2 regions of the Streptomyces sp. NPDC018833 genome follow, and region 1 is predicted to be linked to the other one. Evidence: riboswitches for the same ligand, from Rfam matches in the RefSeq annotation. Region 1 holds a riboswitch; the other holds the start of a gene.
The links. Region 1 has a riboswitch for glycine ahead of gcvP (aminomethyl-transferring glycine dehydrogenase). Riboswitches for the same ligand answer to the same signal wherever they lie in the genome.
Positions count from the first base shown of each region.

Region 2: it holds a riboswitch for glycine, as region 1 does, so the genes downstream of both, gcvT (glycine cleavage system aminomethyltransferase GcvT) here and gcvP (aminomethyl-transferring glycine dehydrogenase) in region 1, are expected to answer to the same signal.

Region 1 is NZ_JBIRZM010000012.1:5,671-12,644, forward strand. It holds gene ACH5AF_RS22935 (FHA domain-containing protein) at 10-972, shown strand; gene ACH5AF_RS22940 (MerR family transcriptional regulator) at 1,019-1,762, shown strand; gene ACH5AF_RS22945 (bifunctional nuclease family protein) at 1,816-2,289, shown strand; gene ACH5AF_RS22950 (MerR family transcriptional regulator) at 2,464-3,060, shown strand; gene ACH5AF_RS22955 (DNA polymerase IV) at 3,164-4,606, shown strand; gene ACH5AF_RS22960 (PRC-barrel domain-containing protein) at 4,850-5,230, opposite strand; glycine riboswitch at 5,345-5,442, shown strand; gene gcvP (aminomethyl-transferring glycine dehydrogenase) at 5,625-6,974, shown strand, end outside.
Region 2 is NZ_JBIRZM010000004.1:287,679-294,652, forward strand. It holds gene ACH5AF_RS11080 (AAA family ATPase) at 44-715, opposite strand; glycine riboswitch at 864-960, shown strand; gene gcvT (glycine cleavage system aminomethyltransferase GcvT) at 1,107-2,273, shown strand; gene gcvH (glycine cleavage system protein GcvH) at 2,332-2,706, shown strand; gene glyA (serine hydroxymethyltransferase) at 2,730-3,989, shown strand; gene ACH5AF_RS11100 (L-serine ammonia-lyase) at 4,145-5,512, shown strand; gene ACH5AF_RS11105 (EF-hand domain-containing protein) at 5,582-5,797, opposite strand; gene ACH5AF_RS11110 (GNAT family N-acetyltransferase) at 5,850-6,536, shown strand; gene ACH5AF_RS11115 (ADP-ribosyltransferase) at 6,636-6,974, opposite strand, start outside.

The DNA of each region.
Region 1 (6,974 bases):
ACGCACCGGATTGGTGGTGCGTGGTGGAAACTGTCGAGTGGTCACGGACGTTGTGTGGATGTCCGGATCGGCAGGTGTGTTGGTTCAGGGTTCGTCCTGCCCCACGGGCGGGTCTATTTCGGTCAAGGGGAAACGCCCGTGAAGTTGTTTGGGAAGTTGTTCGGCAAGAGCGCACGCGAGGACGGCAACGCCCGCCATCGCGCGCCGCGCCACGGCCAGAGCGAGGAGCAGGGCGCCGAGCGACCGCTGTTCCGTGACGAGGTCGCCAGTGGTGACAATTCGGGCGGACAGGGCGCGTCGTCTGTTGACCCTGCCGGTGCCGGGCGCATAGGTTTCGGGGAACCATCAACCTCAAGTGCGGGTGGAGGGTTTGTCTCCGACCCGTATGCGACCAATCCCCACGCGGGACAACCGCGGCAGGAGGATCCGTCCATGGCGGGTTTGCCGGTTTGTACGAGGTGCGGCCACCGGAACACCGAGGCCGGTCGGTTCTGCTCCAACTGCGGTGCGCCGCTTCGCGGTGGCGCTCCGGCCGAGCGTGCCTCCGAGACGACCTCGACCATCTCGATCTCCGGGATCGAGGCGTACGACTCCGAGGTCACCGGTCAGACCGCGCTGCCGTCGCTGTCGCCCGAGGCCCAGGCCGCCGTCGACGCCCTGCCGCTCGGCTCCGCCCTCCTGGTGGTGCGCCGTGGCCCGAACTCGGGCAGCCGGTTCCTGCTGGACGGTGAGCTGACCACGGCGGGCCGGCACCCGCAGAGCGACATCTTCCTGGACGACGTGACGGTCTCACGCCGACATGTGGAGTTCCGCCGGGCCCTTGACGGCAGCTTCAGCGTCTCCGACGTCGGCAGCCTCAACGGCACGTACGTCAACCGCGAGCGGATCGACTCCGTGGTCCTCTCGAACGGTGACGAGGTCCAGATCGGCAAGTACCGGCTGGTGTTCTACGCGAGCCAGCGCGGCGCCTGACCCGCCCCCCAGACTCCGTCCGGGGGGACACCCACAGGGAAGGTACATGCTGCGTACACCGACGGGCGGTGCCGGACACGGCGCCGCCGACGCGGGTGACCGGCCGATGAGCATCGGCACGGTGCTCTCCCGGCTGCGTGACGAGTTCCCCGAGGTGACGATCTCCAAGATCCGTTTCCTGGAGGCCGAGGGGCTCGTCGAGCCGAGCCGGTCCCCGGCCGGGTACCGCAAGTTCAGTGCCCAGGACGTCGAGCGCCTGGCGCTCGTCCTGCGGATGCAGCGCGATCATTACCTTCCCCTCAGGGTCATCCGCGAGCAGCTGGAGGCCCTCGAGTGCGGTGAGCAGGTCCAGCTGCCCGTCCAGGGCACCCAGCGCGAGCTGTTCGACGGCGTGGACGGCGCCGAGGGTGAGCGCCGCACCGCCCGGCGTGTCGGCCGCGCCGAGCTCCTGGCCGCCGCCGAGGTGAGCGAGGAGGAGCTGGCCGAGTGGGAGTCGTACGGCCTGCTCGCGGCCGACGGGAGCGGCGGTTACGACGCCGAGTCGGTGACGGTGGCCCGGCTCGTCGCCGAGCTGGGCGGATTCGGACTCGAGCCACGTCATCTGCGGGCCATGAAGGCGTCCGCCGAGCGGGACGCCGGGCTGGTCGAGCAGGTCGTGACGCCCCTGCGTCGGCACCGTAATCCGCAGACCAGGGCCCATGCGGAGGCCACCACGAGGGAGCTGGCGGCGCTGGCCGTGAAGCTCCATGCGGCCCTGGTGCAGAGCGCCCTCGGGGTCCGGCTGCACTGATCTTGGACCAGCCCGACTACCCAAACCTCATCCGCACGTCCTAGGGTTGCTGTGTGAACGAGCTCGACGTTGTGGGTGTCCGGGTCGAAATGCCCTCGAACCAACCGATCGTGCTCCTGCGTGAAGTGGGAGGCGATCGGTACCTCCCCATCTGGATCGGACCCGGGGAGGCGACCGCGATCGCCTTCGCGCAGCAGGGCATGGCTCCCGCGAGGCCGCTGACGCACGACCTCTTCAAGGACGTCCTCGACGCGGTGGGCCAGGAACTCACCGAGGTCCGTATCACCGACCTGCGTGAGGGTGTGTTCTACGCGGAGCTGGTCTTCGCCAGCGGGGTCGAGGTGAGCGCCAGGCCGTCCGACGCCATAGCGCTGGCCCTGCGTACCGGAACGCCGATCTACGGCAGTGACGGAGTGCTCGACGACGCGGGGATCGCCATTCCGGACGAGCAGGAGGACGAGGTGGAGAAGTTCCGCGAGTTCCTCGACCAGATCTCCCCCGAGGACTTCGGTTCCAGCAACCAGTGAGGCCCTAGCGGCCGGCCGTCCGGCGTCGGCACATTCGAGTAGCCTTTCCCGGGATCGGGGCACGAGAAACCACTCTCAGGGTGATTATCACTCGGCGTGCCGAGTGTGGCGATCGTTGACGCACCCCTGGTGACTCCCTACCTTCGAGGTGGCAGGTCAAGGACGGAGGTCGGCGTGAGAAGCAGCGGCGACAGTACGGCTGGGGGCGGCCCCGGAATCAGTCCGGTGGAAGGCGGGCCGTATCCGCTGTACGACAGCGCGGCCGATCCCACCACGGACGCCATCGGATACCGGGGGCCGACCGCGTGCGCGGCAGCGGGGATCACCTATCGGCAGCTCGACTACTGGGCACGCACCGGCCTTGTGGAACCGAGTGTGCGCCCGGCGTACGGATCGGGCACCCAGCGGCTGTACAGCTTCCGGGACGTGGTCGTCCTCAAGATCGTCAAACGGTTCCTGGACACCGGCGTCGCACTTCAGAACATCCGGGCCGCCGTCCAGCATCTGCGTGCCCGGGGCTTTCGCGACCTCGAGCGGATGACGCTGATGAGCGACGGGGCGACGGTGTACGAGTGCTCCTCGCCAGACGAGGTGGTGGACCTGCTCCAGGGCGGTCAGGGGGTCTTCGGGATCGCCGTGGGCGTCGTGTGGCGTGACGTGGAGGCGGCTCTGTCGCAATTGCACGGCGAGCGCGTCGACACCGGCGAGACCCTGGTCGGCAACAACCCCGCGGACGAACTGGCCAGGCGCAGGCGCGACCGGGCCGTCTGACGCGGAGGTCCCGGTCGCCGCGCCCGGTCCGGTGTATGTGTGGCGGGCCGTTCCACACCGCTGTGCAGCGGCTTTGTCAGTGCCGTAGGGCAGCATCGGTGGTGTGAGAACCGCCCCGACGATCCTGCATCTGGACATGGATGCCTTCTTCGCCGCAGCCGAGCAGGCGGCGAAGCCTTCGTTGCGCGGCAAGGCCGTGGTGGTCGGGGGGCTCGGGCCGCGCGGAGTGGTGGCCACCGCGTCGTACGAGGCGCGGCGCTTCGGCGTCCACTCGGCGATGCCCATGGCCCAGGCCAGGCGGCTGGCGCCGAACGCCGCTTACCTGGTGCCCCGGTTCTCGCTCTACCGCACGGTCAGCGAGCAGGTCATGGAGCTGCTGGGCCGGCTGTCGCCTCTGGTGGAGCCGCTCAGCCTGGACGAGGCCTTCGTCGACCTGGAGGCGGGCGGCGCGGCCGACGACCCGCTGTCGGCACGGGCGACGGGGGAGCGGCTGCGCGCCGACATCCGGGCGGCGACCGGTCTGTCCGGGTCCGTCGGCCTCGCCGGTTCCAAGATGCTGGCGAAAATCGCCTCCGAGCAGGCCAAGCCGGACGGCCTGGTCCTGATAGAGCCGGGCACCGAGCGGGAGCTCCTCGGACCGATGTCCGTGCGGACGCTGCCCGGTGTGGGTCCGGCGACCGGCGAGCATCTCAGGCGCGCCGGGATGACCACCGTCGCCGACCTCGCGGAGGCGGGCGAGGACGAACTCGTACGGCTGCTGGGCAGGGCGCACGGAGCCGCGCTGTTCCGGATGGCGCTCGGGCACGACGACCGGCCAGTGGTGTCGGAGCGGGACGCGAAGTCGGTGTCGGTGGAGGACACCTTCGACGTTGATCTGCACGACCGGGTGCGGGTGCGGATCGAGGTGGAGCGGCTCGCGGAGCGGTGCGTGCAGCGGCTGCGGGCGAGCGGGCACTCAGGCCGCACGATCGTCCTGAAGGTCCGGCGCTACGACTTCTCGACGCTGACTCGCTCCGAGACGCTCAGGGGGCCGACCGACGACCTCGGGGTGGTGCGTGAGGCCGCCGGAAGGCTGCTGGAATCCGTGGACACGACGGGCGGCGTACGGCTCCTCGGAGTCGGCGTCACGGGGCTCACGGACTACACACAGGAGGATCTGTTCGCGCAGGCCGCTGCGGAGGAGGAGGCGGCGTCGGCCGCGGCGGCAACCGATCCGCCGGCCGGTGAACCGGACGGCGCCGAGCGCGAGCCGGTGCCGGCGGAGCCTGCTCCGGCCGAGCCCGCCGAGCGGCGCTGGTCGGCGGGGCAGGACGTCAGGCATGCCGTGTACGGGGCGGGCTGGGTGCAGGGCAGCGGTGTGGGGCGCGTGACCGTGCGCTTCGAGGAACCGGGTTCGGCGCCGGGCCGGGTGCGTACCTTCCGCGTCGGCGACGCGGACCTCGAGCCGTCGGACCCGCTGCCGCTGGTGCCGCCGGGGTCCGGTGACCCTGCGCCGGACGCCATCTCCGCCGCCGACCCGCTGGTCCGGCCCGACGGCCCTGCGTAGCCGGCTGGTGGAGGCGGTCACGGATGGGCCGGTCGGCCTCCGGAGCCGGCCGAGGAGATCGTTCCCCTGCGGGAGGGAGGGGAGCGCCGATGACAGGGGGCGGCTGAGGCGGCAGGTGCGTGCGAGGGATCGGGCCTCGGCAGCCGGGAGCGCCGGATTCTGTGCGGGGTCGGGAAGTGCCTCTGGGGCCTGGCCACAGGGATCCCGGTAGCCGGTGCCCGGAGATCTGGCGGCCTCGCCGGGTCAGTCCTCCTGGCCCGCGACCTGGCCGAAGGAGCGGTCGCCGGAGGACGGGGCCGGAGCCGGGGGTGCGGAGATGTCGAGGCCGTAGTGGTGGTAGAGCTGGAGTTCCTGCTCGGGGGAGAGATGGCGGCCGACGCCGAAGTCCGGGGCGTCCTTGATCAGGGCGCGTTCGTAGGGGACGTGGAGGGCGTTGTCGACGAGTTCACTGGGTTCCAGTGGGACGAACGCGTCCCTGCTGAACAGGCCCGTGCGGACGGCCGCCCATTCGGGCTCGCCCGTCGCGTCGTCCAGGTACACCTCGTCGACGGTCCCGATCTTGTGGCCGTCGCGGTCGAACGCCTTGCGGCCTATCAGGCTGCGCGGATCGATATCGGTCTGCACGGTCCCTCCAGCTGGTCGCGACTGCTCTACAGTCACTACAAAAGTGCACATCTCGGGTGACGGCCACTTGAGGGATCGCCGCAGGCACGCGCTGGTACCCTGGCAATCGGCTGTTGACCCCGTGCGGGAGAGTCCACCGGTGATCCCACCGGCGGCGCCGAAGGAGCAAATCCTCCCCGGAATCTCTCAGGCCCCTGTACCGCACGGACGAGGTCACTCTGGAAAGCAGGGCGGGCGTCGGACGGCATCCGCTCTCACCGACGGTGAAAGCCGGTGCGTCGTCCCGCGACGCCCCGGTGAAGCTCTCAGGTTCGAGATGACAGAGGGGGAGGCCGTCCGGGCATCCGCGCCGTGATGCCCCTCGCAGGTCGCATATGACCAGGAGGCCTCCCACATGACCGCCAACCGCATTCCGCTCTCCCAGCTGGAGCGAGGCACCCCCTTCGAGCAGCGCCACATCGGCCCCGACGCCGCTGCCCAGGCGAAGATGCTCGCGCAGGTGGGCTACGGCTCGCTCGACGAGCTGACAGCCGCCGCGGTGCCGGATGTGATCAAGAGCGCCGAGGCACTGAACCTGCCCGACGCCCGCACCGAGGCCGACGTCCTTGCCGAGCTGCGCTCGCTCGCCGACCGCAACCAGGTGCTCGCGCCCATGATCGGTCTCGGCTACTACGGCACCTTCACGCCGCCGGTCATCCTGCGCAACGTCATGGAGAACCCGGCCTGGTACACCGCGTACACGCCGTACCAGCCCGAGATCTCCCAGGGACGCCTCGAGGCCCTGCTGAACTTCCAGACCGTCGTCGCCGACCTCACGGGCCTGCCCACCTCCGGTGCCTCCCTGCTGGACGAGGGCACCGCGGCCGCCGAGGCCATGTCGCTCGCCCGCCGCGTCGGCAAGGTCAAGGACGGCGTCTTCCTGATCGACGCCGACGCGCTGCCGCAGACCGTCGCCGTGATCGAGACGCGCGCCGAGCCCACCGGCGTCGAGGTCGTCACCGCCGACCTCAGCGAGGGCATCCCGGCCCAGATCGCCGAGCGCGGTGTCTTCGGCGTGCTGCTCCAGTACCCGGGCGCCTCCGGCGCCGTACGGGACCTGAAGCCGGTCATCGAGCAGGCGCACGAGCTCGGCGCGATCGTCACCGTCGCCGCCGACCTGCTGGCGCTGACGCTGCTCACCTCGCCCGGTGAGCTGGGTGCCGACATCGCGGTGGGGACGACCCAGCGTTTCGGTGTGCCCTTGGGCTTCGGCGGCCCGCACGCCGGTTACATGGCCGTGCGCGACAAGTTCGCCCGCAGCCTGCCCGGCCGCCTCGTCGGCGTCTCCGTCGACGCGGACGGCAACAAGGCCTACCGGCTCGCGCTGCAGACCCGTGAGCAGCACATCCGCCGTGAGAAGGCCACCAGCAACATCTGCACCGCGCAGGTCCTGCTCGCCGTCATGGCGGGCATGTACGCCGTCTACCACGGCCCCGACGGCCTGCGCGCCATCGCCGAGCGCACCCACCGCTACGCGACCGTGCTCGCCGACGGGCTGCGGGCCGGCGGCGTGGAGGTCGTGCACGGCACCTTCTTCGACACGCTGACGCTCCGGGTGCCGGGCAGGGCCGCCGATGTCGTGGCCGCGGCGCGCGAGGGCGGGGTCAACCTGCACCTGGTGGACGCCGACCACGTCTCCGTCGCCTGCGACGAGACCACCGGCCGGGACCAGGTCGCGGTCGTGTGGTCGGCCTTCGGCGTCGAG
Region 2 (6,974 bases), on a different contig from region 1:
GGCGCCTCCGGCAGGCACGACATCGACGGCCCGGGTCTCCGGGTCAGCTCGCCGTGAAGCCCAGCACCCGCAGCGTCCCCGCAGCGTCGCGGTCCAGCAGGACCGCCGAGGCGCAGCCCCGTGGCAGACGGCCCGATTCCGCGTCGGCGATCAGGCGGCCCACCGCCCGGCGGTGGCGGGCGAAGGCGTAGCCCGAGACGCCGCGGCCCCGCTCGCGCTGGCCCTCTCGTGCCACCCGGGGCGGCACGTCCAGCAGCACCAGATGGAGCGAGGCTCTGCGTCGCCGCGCCTCCCGCGCGAGCCAGCGCCGCACCCACGCCTGCGTACCACAGTCGTGCACGACGACGCTCTCCCCGGAACGCAGGGCTCGCCACAGTCCCACGTAGTGCGCGATCCGCACGAAGGGGCGGTAGACGGCGTACGGCACGAGGCGGGGCGTGCGCGCGTCCCACAGGTCACGGGTGTCCTGCGAGTCGATCCCGCGGCCGGTCACCGCACGCTTCATCAGCGTGGTCTTGCCGCTCCCTGGCAGCCCTGAGACGACGACCACGTCACCGGCCGCGAACACCAGGGCCCGCGGGCTGTGGCCCGCACGGTCCCGCAGGTCTCGCAGCACGGACGCGGGCGCCCCGAGCAGATCACGGACGGGGACGCCCTGCTGGACGGGCATCCCCGCGGCCGTGGCGGCGTATGCGCCGGACCGCTGCAACATCATCACCCTCCCCCAAGTCGGGTCACCCCCACCCTTTCCCATGAAGTGTAAAGAACTGGTAATACGGGACAACCGACTTTGCCACGGTCCGCGCGCCCCACAGTCGCCGCAGGCATGCGATGATGTGCGCGCCAACTGCATACCGGCCGCTTGAATCCGCGCGGGAGAGTCCCGTCACCTGGTGTGACGGGCGCCGAAGGAGCAAGTTCCTCCCTTGAATCTCTCAGGCCCCGTACCGCGTGCGATGAGGCAGATCTGAAAAGCGAGTCGCTCGAACGGCTCCACCCAAGGTGCAAACCGCGACCATCCATACGCACGGTCGCGGCGAACCTCTCAGGTTCCGATGACAGATGGGGAGGATTGTCCTCGCAGCCATGCCCTGGGAGCCATACCTATGAGCAATGCCCCCCGCCGTACATCCCTCCCGTCGCCCGCCACCGCCCTATCCGAAGGCGCTTCGCGCCGCACTCCTCTCCTGGCCCTGCATCGTTCGCTGGGCGCGACCATGACCGACTTCGCCGGCTGGGACATGCCGCTGCGTTACGCCAGTGAGCGTGACGAGCACAACGCCGTGCGCACGACGGCCGGCCTCTTCGACCTCTCGCACATGGGCGAGATCACCGTCACGGGCCCGCAGGCCGTGGACGCCCTCGACTACGCGCTCGTCGGCAACATCGGCACTGTGGGCCTCGGCCGGGCCCGCTACACGATGATCTGCCAGGAGGACGGCGGCATCGTCGACGACCTGATCGTCTATCGCCTGGACGAGACCGAGTACATGGTCGTCGCCAACGCGGGCAACGCGCAGATCGTCCTGGACGCGCTCACCGCGCGTGCGGCCGGTTTCGACGCGGAGGTACGCGACGACCGTGACGCGTACGCGCTGATCGCGGTGCAGGGCCCCGAGTCCCCCGGCATCCTCGCGTCGCTCACCGACGCGGACCTCGACGGCCTGAAGTACTACGCGGGCCTGCCGGGCACCGTCGCGGGCGTCCCGGCCCTGATCGCCCGTACGGGCTACACCGGCGAGGACGGTTTCGAGCTGTTCGTCGAGCCGCAGTACGCCGAGAAGCTGTGGCAGGCGCTCACCGAGGCGGGCGCCCCGGCCGGCCTGATCCCGTGCGGACTGTCCTGCCGCGACACGCTGCGGCTGGAGGCGGGCATGCCGCTGTACGGGCACGAGCTGACCACCGCGCTCACCCCGTTCGACGCGGGTCTGGGCCGGGTCGTGAAGTTCGAGAAGGACGGCGACTTCGTCGGCCGTGAGGCGCTGCGGGCAGCGGCCGAGCGCGCCGAGACGGCGCCGCCGCGGGGGCTCGTCGGGCTGATCGCCGAGGGCCGCCGCGTCCCGCGCGCCGGAATGGACGTGGTCGCCGGCGGCCGGGTCATCGGCACGGTCACGTCGGGCGCGCCGAGCCCGACCCTCGGCAAGCCGATCGCCATGGCGTACGTGGACGCCGCCCACGCCGCGCCGGGCACGCCGGGCGTCGGCGTCGACATCCGCGGCACGCACGAGCCGTACGAGGTCGTGGCGCTGCCGTTCTACAAGCGCCAGAAGTGATCGCCCGCACCCTCTCTTCGTTCACCACCACTCCCCCGCGTACAGGAGAATTCTGGTCATGAGCAACCCCCAGCAGCTGCGCTACAGCAAGGAGCACGAGTGGCTGTCGGCCGCCGAGGACGGCGTGTCGACGGTCGGCATCACGGAGCACGCGGCCAACGCGCTCGGTGACGTGGTGTACGTCCAGCTTCCCGAGGTCGGTGACACGGTGACCGCGGGCGAGACCTGCGGCGAGCTGGAGTCCACCAAGTCGGTCAGCGATCTGTACTCCCCGGTCAGCGGTGAGGTCACCGCGGCCAACGAGGACGTCGTCAACGACCCGTCGCTGGTGAACTCCGCGCCCTTCGAGGGCGGTTGGCTGTTCAAGGTGCGCGTCGCCGAGGAGCCGAAGGACCTGCTCTCCGCCGACGAGTACACCGATTTCGCGGGCTGACCCAAGACCTTAGGGACCGAGTGATGTCGCTTCTCAACACCCCTCTTCATGAGCTGGACCCGGATGTCGCCGCCGCGGTCGACGCCGAGCTCCACCGCCAGCAGTCCACCCTCGAGATGATCGCGTCGGAGAACTTCGCTCCGGTCGCGGTCATGGAGGCCCAGGGCTCCGTCCTCACCAACAAGTACGCCGAGGGCTACCCCGGCCGCCGCTACTACGGCGGCTGCGAGCACGTCGACGTGGTCGAGCAGATCGCCATCGACCGCATCAAGGCGCTGTTCGGCGCCGAGCACGCCAACGTGCAGCCCCACTCCGGCGCGCAGGCCAACGCCGCCGCCATGTTCGCGCTGCTGAAGCCGGGCGACACGATCATGGGCCTGAACCTCGCCCACGGCGGTCACCTGACCCACGGCATGAAGATCAACTTCTCGGGCAAGCTCTACAACGTCGTCGCCTACCACGTGGACGACGCCACCGGCCAGGTCGACATGGCCGAGGTCGAAAAGCTCGCCAAGGAGTCCAAGCCGAAGCTCATCGTCGCCGGCTGGTCGGCCTACCCCCGACAGCTGGACTTCGCCGCCTTCCGGCGGATCGCCGACGAGGTCGGCGCGTACCTGATGGTCGACATGGCCCACTTCGCGGGCCTGGTCGCCGCGGGCCTGCACCCCAACCCCGTCCCGCACGCCCACGTGGTCACCACCACCACGCACAAGACCCTCGGCGGTCCGCGCGGCGGTGTGATCCTGTCCACGGCCGAGCTCGCCAAGAAGATCAACTCTGCGGTCTTCCCCGGCCAGCAGGGCGGACCGCTGGAGCATGTCATCGCGGCCAAGGCGGTCTCCTTCAAGATCGCCGCCTCCGAGGAGTTCAAGGAGCGCCAGCAGCGCACCCTGGACGGCGCCCGCATCCTCGCCGAGCGCCTCGTCCAGCCGGACGTCACCGAGCACGGCGTCTCCGTACTGTCCGGCGGCACCGACGTCCACCTCGTCCTGGTCGACCTGCGCAACAGCGAGCTCGACGGACAGCAGGCCGAGGACCGCCTCCACGAGGTCGGCATCACCGTCAACCGCAACGCCATCCCCAACGACCCGCGACCGCCGATGGTCACCTCGGGTCTGCGGATCGGCACGCCGGCCCTCGCCACCCGCGGCTTCACCACCGAGGACTTCACCGAGGTCGCCGACATCATCGCCGAGGCGCTGAAGCCGTCGTACGACGTGACGGCGCTGCGCGCCCGGGTGACCGCCCTGGCCGCGAAGCACCCGCTCTACCCCGGACTGTGACGGATCTCCCGTAACAGCCCGGAGCGAAACAAAAGGGGCACCGCGCACACTGGACCGTGGGCGCGGTGCCCCGCACCACGTAAGCACCACGTTTCACGCATTGCCTCTGCACCACCCGGCAGACAACGGCGTCTACCACCCACAAGGAGTTCTCCGTGGCCCTCTCGGTCTTCGACCTGTTCTCGATCGGCATCGGCCCGTCCAGCTCCCACACGGTGGGCCCGATGCGCGCGGCCCGGATGTTCGCCCGGCGGCTCAAGAACGAGGGCCTGCTGGCCCACACCGCCTCGATACGGGCCGAGCTGTACGGCTCGCTCGGCGCGACCGGCCACGGCCACGGCACCCCGAAGGCGGTGCTGCTCGGCCTGGCGGGCAACTCTCCGCGCACGGTCGACGTCGAGAGCGCCGACGACCGGGTCGAGCAGATCAAGGCGGAGAAGCGCATCAGTCTGCTCGGCATGCACGAGATCGGCTTCGACTTCGATACGGACCTGGTCCTGCACCGCCGCAAGGCGCTGCCCTACCACGCCAACGGCATGACGCTGTGGGCGTACGACACCGACGGCACCGCCCTGCTGGAGAAGACGTACTACTCGGTCGGCGGCGGCTTCGTCGTCGACGAGGACGCGGTCGGCGAGGACCGGATCAAGCTCGACGACACCGTCCTGAAGCACCCCTTCCGCACCGGTGACGAGCTGCTGCGCCTCACCCGGGAAACCGGTCTGTCGATCTCCGCGCTCATGCTGGAGAACGAGAAGGCCTGGCGCACCGAGGAGGAGATCCGCGAGGGCCTGCTGGAGATCTGGCGGGTGATGCAGGCGTGCGTGTCCCGCGGCATGTCCCGCGAGGGCATCCTGCCCGGCGGGCTGAAGGTCCGCCGCCGCGCGGCCACTACGGCCCGCAAGCTGCGCTCCGAGGGCGACCCGCAGGCGCTCGCGATGGAGTGGATCACGCTCTACGCGATGGCCGTGAACGAGGAGAACGCCGCGGGCGGCCGCGTCGTCACCGCGCCGACCAACGGCGCGGCGGGGATCATCCCGGCAGTGCTGCACTACTACGTGAACTTCGTCCCCGGGGCCGACGAGGAAGGCATCGTCGACTTCCTGCTCGCGGCCGGCGCGATCGGCATGCTCTTCAAGGAGAACGCCTCGATCTCCGGCGCCGAGGTCGGCTGCCAGGGCGAGGTCGGCTCCGCCTGCTCGATGGCGGCGGGCGCGCTGGCCGAGGTCCTCGGGGGCTCCCCGGAGCAGGTCGAGAACGCCGCGGAGATCGGCATGGAGCACAATCTGGGCCTCACCTGCGACCCGGTCGGCGGCCTCGTCCAGATCCCGTGCATCGAGCGCAACGGCATGGCCGCGGTCAAGGCGGTCACCGCGGCCCGCATGGCGATGCGCGGCGATGGCACCCACAAGGTCTCCCTCGACAAGGTCATCAAGACCATGAAGGACACCGGGGCTGACATGTCGGTGAAGTACAAGGAGACGGCGCGCGGGGGCCTCGCGGTCAACATCATCGAGTGCTGAGCGAGCGGCCAGGGCATACGGGCGGCCCCCGGCGGAAAACGCCAGGGGCCGCCCGTATGTCCCGCTGCGTCAGGCCTTGTTCAGGTGGGACCAGAACTCGTCGAACGACAGGAGCTTGTCCTTGTCGGTGTCCTGCGCGGCGATCACGGCCTCGGCGACCGACTCGGTGACGTTCCAGTCGCCCATCTGAGCCATCGCCGTCTTGTACTCGGCCGCAGTGATGAAGCCGTCGCCGTCCGCGTCGTACCGATCGAACGCCTTGCGTGCTGCCTCGATGTCCGCCACCGGTCCACCCCTTCTTGGTGCATTACTGACGGGGGTCAGATTATCGGCCCACATGGCGGATCATGGACGGGAGCCCGGACGGCGGGCACGGGGAGGCGAGTTGAGCGGAACACTGGCGGAGATCCTCACAGCAGCGGCCGAGGGGCGGTTCCCGCCGCCGGACGGCTGCGTGACGGTGGTCGGGCAGCCGGTCGCCCGGGACGCGGGCGTAGTGGCCTTCACCGCCCACTCGGTGGTCTTCACGGACGAGGATCCTGCCTGGGTACGGGAGCAGTTGGCCGCGACGGCGGCCGATCCGCTCGCGGCGGCGATGAACCCGGGGTTCCTGAGTGCCCTGATGACCCGCACCGGCCGCCGTATGGACACCATCGACCTGGTGACCGTCGCCGGCTCGCTGCCCGGTGCCCCCGGTCTCCGGCTGCGTGAGCTGGTGGACCCGGAGCATCCCCGCGTCGCTCGTGCGCTCAAGCGCCGCCAGGACGTGCGGGTGTGGGCCGCCGACGAAGGGGTGCTGATCCTCGGCCGCGGGGTGGCGGGCCGCTGGGAGGCGTCGGTCGAGGTCGACGAGGAGGCGCGCGGAAAGGGCCTCGGCCAGGCACTGGCGCGTGCCGCCCGGCATCTGGTGCCGGGGCCGGTGGTGTGGTCGCAGCAGGCGCCGGGCAACGCCCGCAGCGTACGGGCGTTCCAGGCGGCCGGGTACCGGCCGGTCGGCTCGGAGGCGTTGCTCACGGCACATTGAACGCGCACAGGGCCAGGGCGCGTTGCTCACCGCCTATCGAGGACACACAGGGCTCCGCCCCGGGCCTTGCGCGCCCGGGGTGGACGGGTCGGCGAGGGCTCAGCCGCGCCAGGGCCGGTAGTGCGGGTTGTCCAGGCACTCGTTCATGATCTCGGTCCTGGTCTGCTTGTCGACGGGGCATGCGCCGACGACGAACCGGCGGGCGACTCCGCCGGGGAACGCCACCTCGACCTGGTCGGCCCATGTGTGGGTGTCGCCGATGGTCTCGTTGACGTCGATGCCGCCCGGGGCGTCGATGTAGTAGTTCCAGGCGCTCTTCCACTGCTTGTACAGGTCATGGTCGTAGGTCGCGGAGACGAACGGGGAGGGCTGGTTGACCAGTACGTACTTCGCGAGGTCGTACTGGCCGTACAGCGGCGCCCTGGGGTGGAAGCCCTG